DNA from 2 places in the Janthinobacterium sp. MP5059B genome. Region 2 is predicted to be linked to the other one. Evidence: predicted binding sites of a transcription regulator. Region 2 holds the regulator's gene; the other holds the start of a gene.

What was found. The regulator sigma-54, encoded in region 2, starts transcription at its own class of promoters, with help from an activator protein. The targets are predictions, from matches to a motif close to TGGCANGNAANCTGCTTT.
Region 1: the regulator sigma-54 is predicted to act here: its motif matches at 3,567-3,584, upstream of JAB1_RS11480 (EDSAP-1 family PEP-CTERM protein).

Annotation. Positions count from the first base shown of each region.
Region 1 is NZ_LRHX01000007.1:219,551-225,460, forward strand. It holds gene JAB1_RS11465 (type II secretion system F family protein) at 1-301, shown strand, start outside; gene JAB1_RS11470 (type II secretion system F family protein) at 420-1,358, shown strand; gene JAB1_RS11475 (LytR C-terminal domain-containing protein) at 1,370-2,425, shown strand; gene JAB1_RS11480 (EDSAP-1 family PEP-CTERM protein) at 2,478-3,479, opposite strand; gene JAB1_RS11485 (hypothetical protein) at 3,691-4,065, opposite strand; gene JAB1_RS11490 (hypothetical protein) at 4,228-4,539, shown strand; gene JAB1_RS11495 (dodecin) at 4,567-4,773, opposite strand; tRNA gene JAB1_RS11500 (tRNA-Thr) at 4,966-5,041, opposite strand; gene JAB1_RS11505 (ClpXP protease specificity-enhancing factor) at 5,068-5,580, opposite strand; gene JAB1_RS11510 (glutathione S-transferase N-terminal domain-containing protein) at 5,721-5,910, opposite strand, start outside.
Region 2 is NZ_LRHX01000005.1:158,834-164,743, reverse strand. It holds gene hprK (HPr(Ser) kinase/phosphatase) at 1-218, shown strand, start outside; gene rapZ (RNase adapter RapZ) at 434-1,297, shown strand; gene JAB1_RS04400 (enoyl-CoA hydratase/isomerase family protein) at 1,298-2,383, opposite strand; gene raiA (ribosome-associated translation inhibitor RaiA) at 2,519-2,881, opposite strand; gene JAB1_RS04390 (RNA polymerase factor sigma-54) at 2,951-4,429, opposite strand; gene lptB (LPS export ABC transporter ATP-binding protein) at 4,434-5,189, opposite strand; gene lptA (lipopolysaccharide transport periplasmic protein LptA) at 5,189-5,770, opposite strand; gene lptC (LPS export ABC transporter periplasmic protein LptC) at 5,796-5,910, opposite strand, start outside.

The sequences.
Region 1 (5,910 bases), on a different contig from region 2:
GCTGGTGCAGCGCGAATCGGGCGGGAACCTGGCCGAAGTGCTGGTCAGCATCGCGCGCATCATCCGCGCCCGCTTGAAACTGCTGGGACAGGTGCGCGTGCTGTCGGCCGAGGGGCGCATGTCGGCCTGGGTGTTGGGCTTGATGCCGGTGGTGATGATCGGCGTGATGGCGCTGGTCAACCCACAATACATCAGCCTGCTGTGGACGGATCCCAGCGGCATCAAACTGCTGTGGTACGCGGCCGGCATGGTGGCGCTGGGTGTCGTGTGGATGCGCAACGTGATCCGCATCCGCATCTAAGAGATCGTCTGAAAAAAGTCCATGGCGTTGTTGCGTCGCCTTGTCGTACTGTCGTATTGCCTTCGGCGACACGCCTAGCCCTGAACGTTTTGTCAGTCGATCAATCGGAGGAAATGCCATGACTGGCTCGCAACTGCTGTTTCTGTTGATTGTCTTCGCCGTGGTGGTGGCGCTGGCCCTGCTGGCGTGGCTGATCTTCTTTCCCGGTGCCTTGCGCCAGCGCCTGTTCGGTTCCATGGCGCCGGCCGCCAGCGAGGCGGTGGCGGAAAACGGCTGGGTGGAGCGCGTGGCGCGCGTGGCGCAGCCGTTCAGCAAGCTGTCGCTGCCGGAAGAGGGCTGGGAGCGCTCGCCGCTGCGCACGCGCTTCATGAATGCGGGCTGGCGCCAGGCCAGCGCACCGGCCCTGTACTTCGCCGCGAAAAGCGTGCTGGCCCTGCTGTTTCCCACCGTGCTGGGTCTGTATGCGGCCAGCGCCATGGCGGCGCAGCTGCGCAGCGTGCTGCTGTTGCTGCTGTGCGTCAGCGCCACCATCGGCTATTACCTGCCGAACCTGGTGCTGGCCAGCACGGCCAAGCGGCGGCAGCGCGACATCTTTGAAAACATCCCGGACGCGCTCGACTTGCTGACCGTGTGCGTGGAAGCGGGCCTGAGCCTGGAGCGCGCGCTGGTGAAGGTGTCAGGCGAAATCCATATCAAGAGCGTGGTGCTGGCACAGGAGTTGCAGCTGGTGCTGATGGAAATGCGCGCCGGCTTTTCCAAGGAAAAGGCGCTGCGCAACCTGGCTCTGCGCAGCGGCGTGGAAGACGTCGATACCTTGGTCGCCATGCTGATTCAATCGGAACGCTTCGGCACCAGCATGGGCGATTCGCTGCGCGTGCATTCGGAAAACCTGCGCGGCAAGCGCAGCCTGCTGGCCGAGGAGGCGGCAGCGAAGATTGCCCTGAAACTGCTGTTCCCGCTGATCTTTTGCGTCTTTCCCACCCTCATGCTGGTGCTCATGGGGCCGGCCGTGATCGAAGTGTATCGCGTGCTCGTGCCGGCCATGGCCAGCCGCTGAAAGGAGCTACCATGCGCTTGACGATTTCCCGCCTGGCCGCCGCCTGTGCCTGTCTGGGCCTGGGCGCGTGCGCCAGCCACACGGCGCACGCGCCGCTGCTGCCGGCGCCGCCCGCTGCCGCTGCCGATGCGGCCTATGTCGCGGGACGCCAGTATTTTGATGCGGGCGACCTGCCTGCCGCGCAAGCGGCGTATGCGCAAGCCTTGCGCGCCGCGCCGCGCCATGTGAATGCGCGCAACGGCCTGGCCGTGCTGCACGCGCAGCGGGGCGAGCACGATGCGGCGATTGCCCATTGGCTGGCCTTGACGCAGGAGGCGGGCACGCCGCAGCCGCAACAGGCGTATCTGTTCAGCAATCTCGGTCATGCTTATTATCTGAGTGGACGCGATGCGCAAGCCTTGCCCGCGCTGGAACAGGCGTGTCTGCTCGACCCGCTCAATGCGCTGGCCTGGCAGCATCTGGCGCAGGTGCTCGAACGGCTGGGGCAACACGCGCGCGCGGCAGTCATGCGGCGCCAGGCGGCCAGCTTGCAGGAGCACGATTTGCGGCGCGACATGGCCGTCTTGCGCAGCGAGGCGCCGCCGCAAGGTGTACCCGTGGCCGCGCCGGTGCCGGATGCGCCCGCCATGGCGCGCATCGAGATCACGCAAGGCGACGGCATGGCCCGCTTGCAGCGTGTGCCGGCAGCCGTGCGCAGCGTGCCCGTTGCCGTGCCCCGTCCGCGCCTGGAAATTGTGAATGGCAATGGCGTGCCCGGCCTGGCCGCCGCACTGGCGCGCAGCCTGGCCGGCAGTCCCGTGCAGGTGGTGCGCCTGGCCAATGAAACCAGCTTCCAGGTGGCGCGCACGCGCGTCGAATACCGGCCCGCGCAGGAGCAGGCGGCGCGCCAGCTGGCCCGCCAGCTGGGGATGCAGGTACAAACCCAGGTGCAGACCCAGGCCGCCGATTGTCCTGTCAGCGAGCTGCGCCTGGTACTCGGGCGCGACCTGAGCGATCCGGCCATGCTGCACCGCTATTATCTGCAGCAGTTGCAGCTGGCGCGCCAGGCGCTGGCGCGGCTCGGTTAACACGCCTCTGTTGATGCAAAATAAAACGGCGCCCAGGAGGCGCCGTTTTATTTCATGCTGCTGATGATTGTGGCTGGCGGCGCCGCGTAAAAGCCAGGGCCGCCAGTCCCATGCCCAGCAGGAACAGGGTGCCTGGTTCCGGCACGGCCAGGGGATCGATGACGACGATGTCGGTGCGCGTGGACTTGGAAAAGTTCAAGGTGTAGCTGCCAGCCGGCAGGGCGAAATTCGAGGTCAGGGAAAACATCGCAAAGCCATTCGTGAAGGCGCGCCCGGTAGCGGGGTCGTTGGTGCCTGCCGTCATGTTCAGGCTGAACGGATCCAGGCTGCCGACCGTATGGTTGCCGTTGACGTCGCTGCCATTGTTGGCATCGCCATCGGGTGCGAACTGGAAGATCACGCCATCGGCATTCGCGTTCGACAGGCAGCCGACGGGGCTGGCGCTGTTGCAGGAGATATTGAAGATATCCATGATCGACACGTTCGACTTGTCGCCCATGGTCGTCACGCTGGTGCGCAGGTCGCGCCGTCCCATGAAGCTGAAGGTGATGAAGCCGGCGCTCGACAGGGTCAGGTTGACGGAGCCGGTGAGCGTGTCGCCGGCCGTGGACGTGGCGGCACCGACCGTGTTGCGCTGGGCTTCCGCCACGGCGCGCACCGTGGCGCCGCCATTGAGCATGTTGCCGAAGGCATGTGCATCGCCGCGGGCGAACTCCAGGGTGGAACTGGGGCTGGGGGCGTAATGGTTTTGCTGCAAGCCGCTGCAGCCTCCGCCCGAGCACACTTGCAGTACGTCGGCGTTGGCGGCCGGCCCCGTATTGACGGCACGCGGATTGACGGCCACGCCGCCTTCGAAAAACGCGCTGTCGCTGGCATTGCGGTTGGCGCCGGCCAGCGACAGCGCGCCGGCGCTGGTGGTGATGCGGAAATTGTTCAACTCATTGACGGCCAGGCCGTACGCGCCGGCCTGTGCTTGGCCGCTGGCCAGCAGGCTTGCCGCCGCCAGTGCGCCCAGCCAGCCCAGGGTCTTGCTTCGTGTGTGATCGACGTTCATCGCAGCCTCTTATCGTGGTCAGTCTCGAAAAATCCGGGGGACAAAGAATCCAGGATGACTTGCCTGGATTCATCTCGTAGACAGGGATAAGCAGCTTGCGTGCCACACAAAAAAATCACGTGAAATCAATTGCTTGCGCAAAGCGGACTGAGCTGGCGGAAGCAAAGTGTAAGAAAGGCCGACGCCGCTTGTCGGGCGGTGCCAGCCCGCCTCAGGTGCCCCGGTGATAGCCGAGGTGGCCACCGGAATTGCGTGCGCAGCCGCATCCGATGCGCGCCACTTCCTCGCCGTCCGTCAATTTCCAGTTGGTAATCGTCGTATGCTGCCAGTCGATGTCGCTTTTCTTGACAGGTTTGACCGTCAGGGTGCGTGCTTCCGCATCCGTGTACTCCATCAGCTCCTCATCGTCGGCGATGTCGAAATGGCGGTGGATCAGGGAAATGCCGAAGCGGTCGAGCGCGCTATAGCGTTGCAGCACATCGCGCAGTTCGCGAAAGCAAGCGAGATCCTCGGGCAGCAGCGGATCGACGGCGGAAATATCGGCGACGGGCTGCCATTGCATGGCGTGGATGTTCAGGCTGTGCATGATAGGCTCCTGTGCCCCATGATGATAGGCCCAGGCTGGCAGAGGGGCGCTGGCACGCCTGGCGAAATACCCATCGTGGACGCAAAGCCGCTGCGGCGCTTGCGCCGGATCAAAGGTGCGGCACATCGCCTCTCGTCCGATCATTGCCCGGTAAAATAGGCCATGGCAAACAAAACCCCCACCTTCCCCGGCGCGCGCACGGGCCGCGGCCAGGTCCTGGCCGTGCTGCTGTCGAACCGCGACCAGTCCGGCGCCGAACCGCTGCAAGGCCGCGTCTCGCTGGCCGCCATCGTCAAGGCATTGAAACGCAAATATCACTGGCCGATCGAGACGCACAGTTTTCCCGCCAACACGCAGGATGGCCGCGCCAGCTGGGCGACCGTCTACAGCCTGCCGGAAAAGGTCATCGAGACCGCGCTGGATGCCGGCGGCCGGGAGTGGCTGGAAAGCCGGGGAGCGGTCGCGCGGCGGTGAATGCGCCGCCTGCCTTAATCGATCCCTTTACTCGAGCCGGAAGCCGACCTTGAGCGTGACCTGGAAGTGCGCTACCTTGCCGTCGACGATATGTCCCCGCGACTCGGTCACTTCATACCAGTCCATGTGCTTGACCGTCAGCGCCGCCTTGGCAATGGCATCGCGTATCGCCTGATCGCTGCTCTCGGTCGATGTTCCCACCAGTTCGATCAGTTTGTAAGTGTGTGCGGACATGATATTTCCCCAGGTAGGCAAGCCAGACATCGGGAGCCTGCTTTGCGCAAGCACGTGCTCATCTTGCGCCTAAACGTGCTGATAGTCATTGCGCGGTGCAGCAACGCGTCACGGGAGTGGTTCGCAGGGGGGAGAAAAGAAAAAAGGGCTACCAGCCGAAGCGGGTAACCCTTTGATTTACCACTGAATTCTTGGTGCCGACTGCCGGTTTCGAACTGGCCACCTGATGATTACAAATCAACTGCTCTACCAAATGAGCTAAGTCGGCAAAAACTGCGCGTTGCGAATTATACGCTATTTAATGCGTGTCAGGGTCGGGCGGCCGCCTTTTTTTGGTGGCTCGTCGTCGCCGGGCGTGGCGTTGTCGCGTTGTTCGGGGGAACTGGTCGGCACGGATGACAGGGTGGGACCGCTGGCGGCGGGGGCGAGCACGGGTGGCGGGACGTCGGCGGAGGCCGGGCTGTCCGTCGGTTGCGCGTCCGGGTCATCGTTGCCCAGCACGGGCTCGAAGGCCATGCCCTGGCCGTTTTCGTTGGCGTAGATGGCCATCACGTTGTCGACCGGCACGTAGATTTCGCGCGAGACGCCGCCAAAGCGGGCGTGGAAGCGGATGGCGTCGTTGTCCATCTTCAGGCCGCTGGTGGCGCCGAAGCTGATGTTGAGCACGATTTCGCCCTTTTTCACGTATTCCATCGGTACCGTGGTGCGCGAATCGACTTTGACCGCGAGATACGGCGTGTAGCCGCTGTCGGTGCACCACTCGTAGATGGCGCGCAGCATATAAGGTTTGGTTGAGATTTCAGACATGGTAGGCACGGTGAGGCGGGAGCGCCCCCCGTCAGCATGAGGCGGGCGCACCGGTAGTTCAAAAGACTGGGACAGCGCAAAAAGCAACTTTACCACATGCCCCAAGATATCCCGGCAGGCGCGGCCTGCCGGGATTATCTTTAGCGGCGCATGACCTTTTCGGAAGGGGTCAATGCCTCGATATACGCAGGACGCGAGAAGATGCGTTCGGCGTATTTCATCAGTGGTGCAGCCGTCTTCGACAGTTCGATGCCGTAGTGGTCCAGGCGCCACAGCAGCGGCGCGACAGCCACGTCGAGCATCGAGAATTCGTCGCCCAGCATGTACTTG
Region 2 (5,910 bases):
ACGCGCTGGAAGAGGAAGTCGAGCGCCTGCCTTTCCTGTTCCCCACGGAAGACGTGCTGGGTTTGCCCGTGCGCAAGGTCGTCATCCCCGTCGCCGCCGGCCGCAACATCGCCGTACTGCTGGAAGCGGCCGTGCGCAACACGATTTTGCAATTGCGCGGCATCGATACCTTGCAGGAGTTCATGGAGCGGCAGAGGTTGGCAATGAGTGGCGATTAGCAAGTAGGTCGGATTAGCGCGGCAACGCCGTGCGTAATCCGACGACATTGTTGGCCCATGCCGCGGTGTCGGCTTACGCGCGACGCGCTAAGCCGACCTACGGTCGTGACGAGAGCGCCCTGCCAATCCCGGCAATATCACATTCCAAATTGCAATAATTTGTAAAGATAATTGCCTTGGAAGCAGAGCGCCGATCTTTATTGTATGATCGGCGTATGCATATCGTCCTTATCACCGGAATATCCGGCTCCGGTAAATCCGTTGCGCTCAATGTGCTGGAAGATACCGGCTACTATTGTGTCGACAACCTGCCGCCGGCCTTGCTGCCCAGCCTGGTGCAGACCCTGCTCGACGAAGGTACACCGCAACTGGCCGTCGCCGTCGATGCGCGCAGCGCCGAGTCGCTGACCAGCCTGCCGCACAATGTGGCCCTGCTGCGCGACCAGGGGCATGACGTCAAGGTCATGTTCTTGACGGCCACCACGCATTCGCTGGTGGCGCGCTTCTCGGAAACGCGGCGCAGCCATCCGCTGTCGCACGAATTGCGTCCGAACCAGAATCCGGCCAGTCGCCGCACGCTGATCGAGTGCATCTCGGAAGAACGCGAACGCCTGTCAGCCATCGAACAGCTGGGCCATGTGATCGACACGTCGGAACTGAGCGCCAACAAGCTGCGCGCCTGGATCAAGGATATCGTCGCCTCCGAACGCGCGCCGCTGACCCTGTTCTTCGAATCGTTCGCCTTCAAGCTGGGCGTGCCGCTGGACGCCGATTTCGTCTTCGACGTGCGGGCCTTGCCGAATCCCTATTACGACCTGGCGCTGCGCCCGCTCGACGGCCGCGATGCGCCCGTGATCGCCTTCCTCGACGCGCAGCCGAGCGCGCTGGAACTGCTGGCCGACATCCGCGCCTTCATCGAGAAATGGTTGCCGTCATTCAAGTCCGACAACCGCAGCTACCTGACGGTGGCCCTGGGCTGCACGGGCGGCCAGCACCGCTCCGTGTACATGGCGGAGCGGCTGGCGCAGTATTTCGGCCCCAACGAGCGCGTCGTCCTGCGCCACCGCGAACGCAGCTAATTAGTCGAGGTGGCGCAGCGGATGCGCCGCGGCTGGCCAGACGGGGGCAAAGAAGCGCGCCACCATGGCCGCATCGACGTCGTCCAGGCTGGCAGGGTTCCAGCGCGGTGCATTGTCCTTGTCGACCACCAGCGCGCGCACGCCCTCGAGCACTTCGCCATGTTCGAAATTATGGCGCACCACCGTGCGCTCCATGCGCAGGCAATCGGCCACGCCCAGGTGGGCGCCCCGCTGCAGCAATTCCAGGGTCACCGACATCATCAAGGGCGAACGCAGGCGCATGGCCGCCAGCGCCTTGGCCGCGAACGCGCTGTCATCCTGCGCCAGCGAGGCCATGATGGCGGCCACGGAAGGGGCGCCGAAATGGCGGTCCAGCGCCGTGCGCGCCGTGGCCAGGGGAGATACCCCCGCCTCGGCCTGGAAAGGCGCCGCCAGCGCCTTGATGGCCACCGGCAAGGCCTCGCCCCGCGTCGATTCGAACAGGTCCAGCAGCGCCCCCATCTGCGCCTCAGGCAGGTAGACATCGGCCAGCCCCGTGTACAGGGCATCGGCCGCGTTGATCGTCAAGCCCGTCAAGCCCAGGTACAGGCCCAGCTGGCCGGCCAGGCGGGATAGAAAATAACTGCCGCCCACGTCGGGAAACAAGCCGATATTGACTTCCGGCATGGCCATGCGCGTGCGGCCCGTCACGATGCGCAGGCGGTTGCCCGGCCCGGCTTGCGCCACGCCCATGCCGCCGCCCATCACCACGCCATCCATCACGGCGATATACGGTTTCGGGTAGAAATGAATTAAATGATTTAAAGCATATTCTTCCGTAAAGAAATCTTCCAGCATGGCGCTGCCGCCTTGCGGCGTGGCCAAGCCAGCATCGAAAAAGAAACGGATGTCGCCGCCGGCGCACAGGGCTTTTTCACTGCTGGAGCGGATCACCACGGCGTCCACCTGCGGATCGTCGCGCCAGGCCAGCAGGGCCGCGCTCAGGGCGCGCACCATCTCCAGCGACAGGGAATTCAAGGCTTTCGGACGGTCGAGCACGATATGGCCCGTGCGGTTGCGGATGGAAGTCTGGACGAAGTCGCTCATGGCAGGCAGGAAAAAAGTGAAAGTGCAAACATTTTAGCCCCTGCGCGGCGAACATTGCGCTCAAAAGGTCCAGGCGCAAAAAAGGGCGCAAGATGTGCGCCCTTAGTTGATCACAACTGCTGGAAGCGGGTGGCCTTAGACGGCGACGACGGCTTCTTCCTCGGAGTTGTCTGGCAGATGCTTGATCGCCTCTTTACCGTGCCCTTGCACTTTGGTTTTGTATTTCATCACTTGCCTATCGAGCTTGTCGATCAGGGTATCGATCGCGGCGTACAGGTCGTGCGCCAAGCTTTCCACATAGACAGTCTTGCCGCTCAAACGCAGGTTGACTTCAGCCTTTTGACGTTTTTCTTTCTCTTTGAGGTTATCCACGGTCAGAATCACGGCAATATCGATGACTTGATCGAAATGACGTTTCACGCGCTCCAGCTTCGTTTGTACGTATTCACGGATGGCTGGTGTCACTTCGAGATGATGTCCGCTGATGGTGAGATTCATACACACTCCTAAAGATGATCGGGTTCGTGCGGTCCATCCTATCCGGCCCGCAGAGGAACCGAAAAAAACTTACAAACACTTACGCAGGCTCACTGGCGGAATTTTCAACGCTTCCCGGTATTTGGCAACAGTACGTCGCGCAATCACCATGCCTTGCTCCCCCAGCATGTCCGCAATCTTACTGTCGGATAAAGGATTTTTAGGGTCTTCTGCTCCTGTCAGTTGCACGATCAATGCCCGTATCGCCGTCGATGACGCTTCGCCCCCCGCTTCGGTGGCGACGTGGCTACCAAAGAAATATTTCAACTCGAACATGCCGTGCGGGGTCAGCATGTACTTTTGAGTTGTTACCCGCGAGATAGTACTCTCGTGTAAACCCAGTGTATCAGCTATTTCACGGAGCACAAGGGGACGCATGGCAACGGCCCCATGCGAGAAAAAGTTCTTTTGTCTTTCTACTATCGCCTGCGCCACGCGCAGGATCGTGTCGAAGCGCTGGCGCATATTCTTGATCAGCCACTTGGCTTCCTGCAACTGTGCGCCCATGGCGCCCTCGCCCTTGCCCTGCTTGAGCAAGTTGGCGTACATGGCATTGACGCGCAGGCGCGGCATGACATCGTTGTTCAGGGTGACTTGCCAGCCATTGCGCGCGCGCTTGACGACGACGTCGGGCACCACGTAATCGGACACGTCCGAGGCGAACACGGCGCCCGGATGCGGATTGCACTGGCGAATCACCGTCTGCGCTTCGCGCAAGTCTTCATCGTCGCAATCGAGGGCTTTTTTCAGCTTGTTGAAATCGCGCTGGGCAAACCAGGCCAGGTGCTTTTCCACGATGACGAGGGCCATGCGGCGCGTCACCATGGCGATGTGCGGCAAACGCTTGATTTGCAGCGCCAGGCATTCGGAGGCATTGCGCGCGCCCACGCCGGGCGGATCGAAACTTTGCAAGAGAGACAAGGCCGTGCGCATCTCGTCGGCGTCGATTTCCAGCTCTTCCGGCAGGCGCGCCAGGATGTCGTCGAGCGACTCTTCCAGGTAGCCATTGTCGTCGAGCGCGTCGATGATCAGCTCGACCAGCGCGCGGTCGCGCAATTCAAGCACCGTCACGCGCATCTGCTCCATCAGGTGTTCGCGCAGGGTGCAGTGATGGGCCTCCAGTTGCGGACGCGAATCTTCGTCGTCGGGCGCCTTGCCCCGGCTCGCCTCGCTCCAGTCGCTGTCGCCGCCATCCGCGGCGGCCGGACCCTCGCCGGCATCGCCATCAAAGGTTTCCGCTTCGGCCGGCGCTGCGGGCACCTCCTGGCCTGGCGGCTGGGGCGGCGCTTCGGCCGGCGCGGCCGTGGAACTCAAGGCACCGTCGGACAGCAGGCGCAGCGAACGGTCGAGCGGATCATCGAGGCGTTCGAGCAAGGGATTGTCCGTCAGCAATTGCTCTAGTTCCTGATGCAATTCCAGGGTAGACAATTGCAACAGGCGTATCGATTGCTGCAACTGCGGCGTCAGTGCCAGGTGCTGCGAAGTGCGCAGCTGCAATGATTGTTTCATTGGCTTACATGCGGAAGTGTTCGCCCAGATAGACCCGGCGTACCGACTCGTTCGCGATGATGTCGTCGGGGCGCCCCGACGCCAGTACCGAGCCCTGGTTGATGATGTAGGCACGGTCGCAGATACCCAGCGTCTCACGCACATTATGATCGGTGATCAGCACGCCGATATTGCGCTCCTTCAAGAAACGCACGATGCGCTGGATCTCGATCACGGCGATCGGATCGACACCGGCAAACGGTTCGTCGAGCAGCACGAAACGGGGATCGGTGGCCAGCGCGCGGGCGATTTCCACGCGGCGGCGCTCGCCACCGGACAGCGACAGGGCCTGGTTCTCGCGCAGCTTTTCAATCTGCAAGTCAGCCAGCAATTTATCCAGGCGCACCTCGATCTCGGCCTTCGTCAGCGGACGGCCTTCGACGGTCTGGATTTCCAGCACGGCGCGGATATTGTCTTCGACCGTCAGTTTGCGGAAGACGGACGCTTCCTGCGGCAGGTAGGACAGGCCCATCTGCGCGCGGCGGTGGATCGGCAGGCTGGAGATGTCCACGCCGCTGATATCGATGCTGCCGCCATCGGACGGCACCAAGCCGACGATCATGTAGAACGAGGTGGTCTTGCCGGCGCCGTTCGGGCCCAGCAAACCCACCACTTCGCCGCATTCGACTTGCAGCGAGACATCATGCACGACTTGCCGCTTGCCATAGGTTTTTTGCAGCCCGCGAACGATCAGGGTGCTGCCGCAACGAGTATTATCCATTATTTCTTTCCTGGCGCAGGCGTGGCCGGCGCTTTCTCCGCCGCCGGTGCCTTGGTTTTCGGCTGGATCACCATGCGCACGCTGCCGCCATCCGGGGTGCTGGTGCCGCTGTTGGAATTTTCCATCGCAAACACTTCCTTGCGGCTGTCATACGAGATGAAGGCGCCATTGGCCACGTCGGTCACTTTCGTGCCTTCCAGGCGCGTCAGCTTGGCCCTGGAAAACAGTTTCACCACTTCCGTCTTGTTGTCGTATTCCACGCGCTCCGCTTCGCCTTCCACCCACAGGTCGCCCGCGCCATCGCGCTTCTGGCGGAAGGTGGCGAGCTTGCCGGGATCGGCCCAGAAGGTAATGAACTGGTAGCCTTGCGGATCTTCCGTGATCACGGCGCGACCCGCCTTCATGGTCAGGGTCCCCTTGACCAGCACGACGTCGCCCGTCAGGGTGCGCACCTGCTTGATGTCATCGACGTGGCCGCTACGTGCCGTGATGACGGCTTCCTTCTCGGAATCGGCCTTCTCGGCATGCGCCACGCCCATGATGGCCAGGGAAAATACGGTCAACAGCAAGATGTTCTTCATAGTATGGTTTCCTTGTTTCATTCTGTCATTTTGCCGCCGCGGCCGGGCGCGGTTTCGGCGGGAGGACCATGCGCAGCGCATTCTGCACTTCCACCACGCCGGTGGCGTTATTGGCTTTCATGCCGATGCCATTGAGGCGC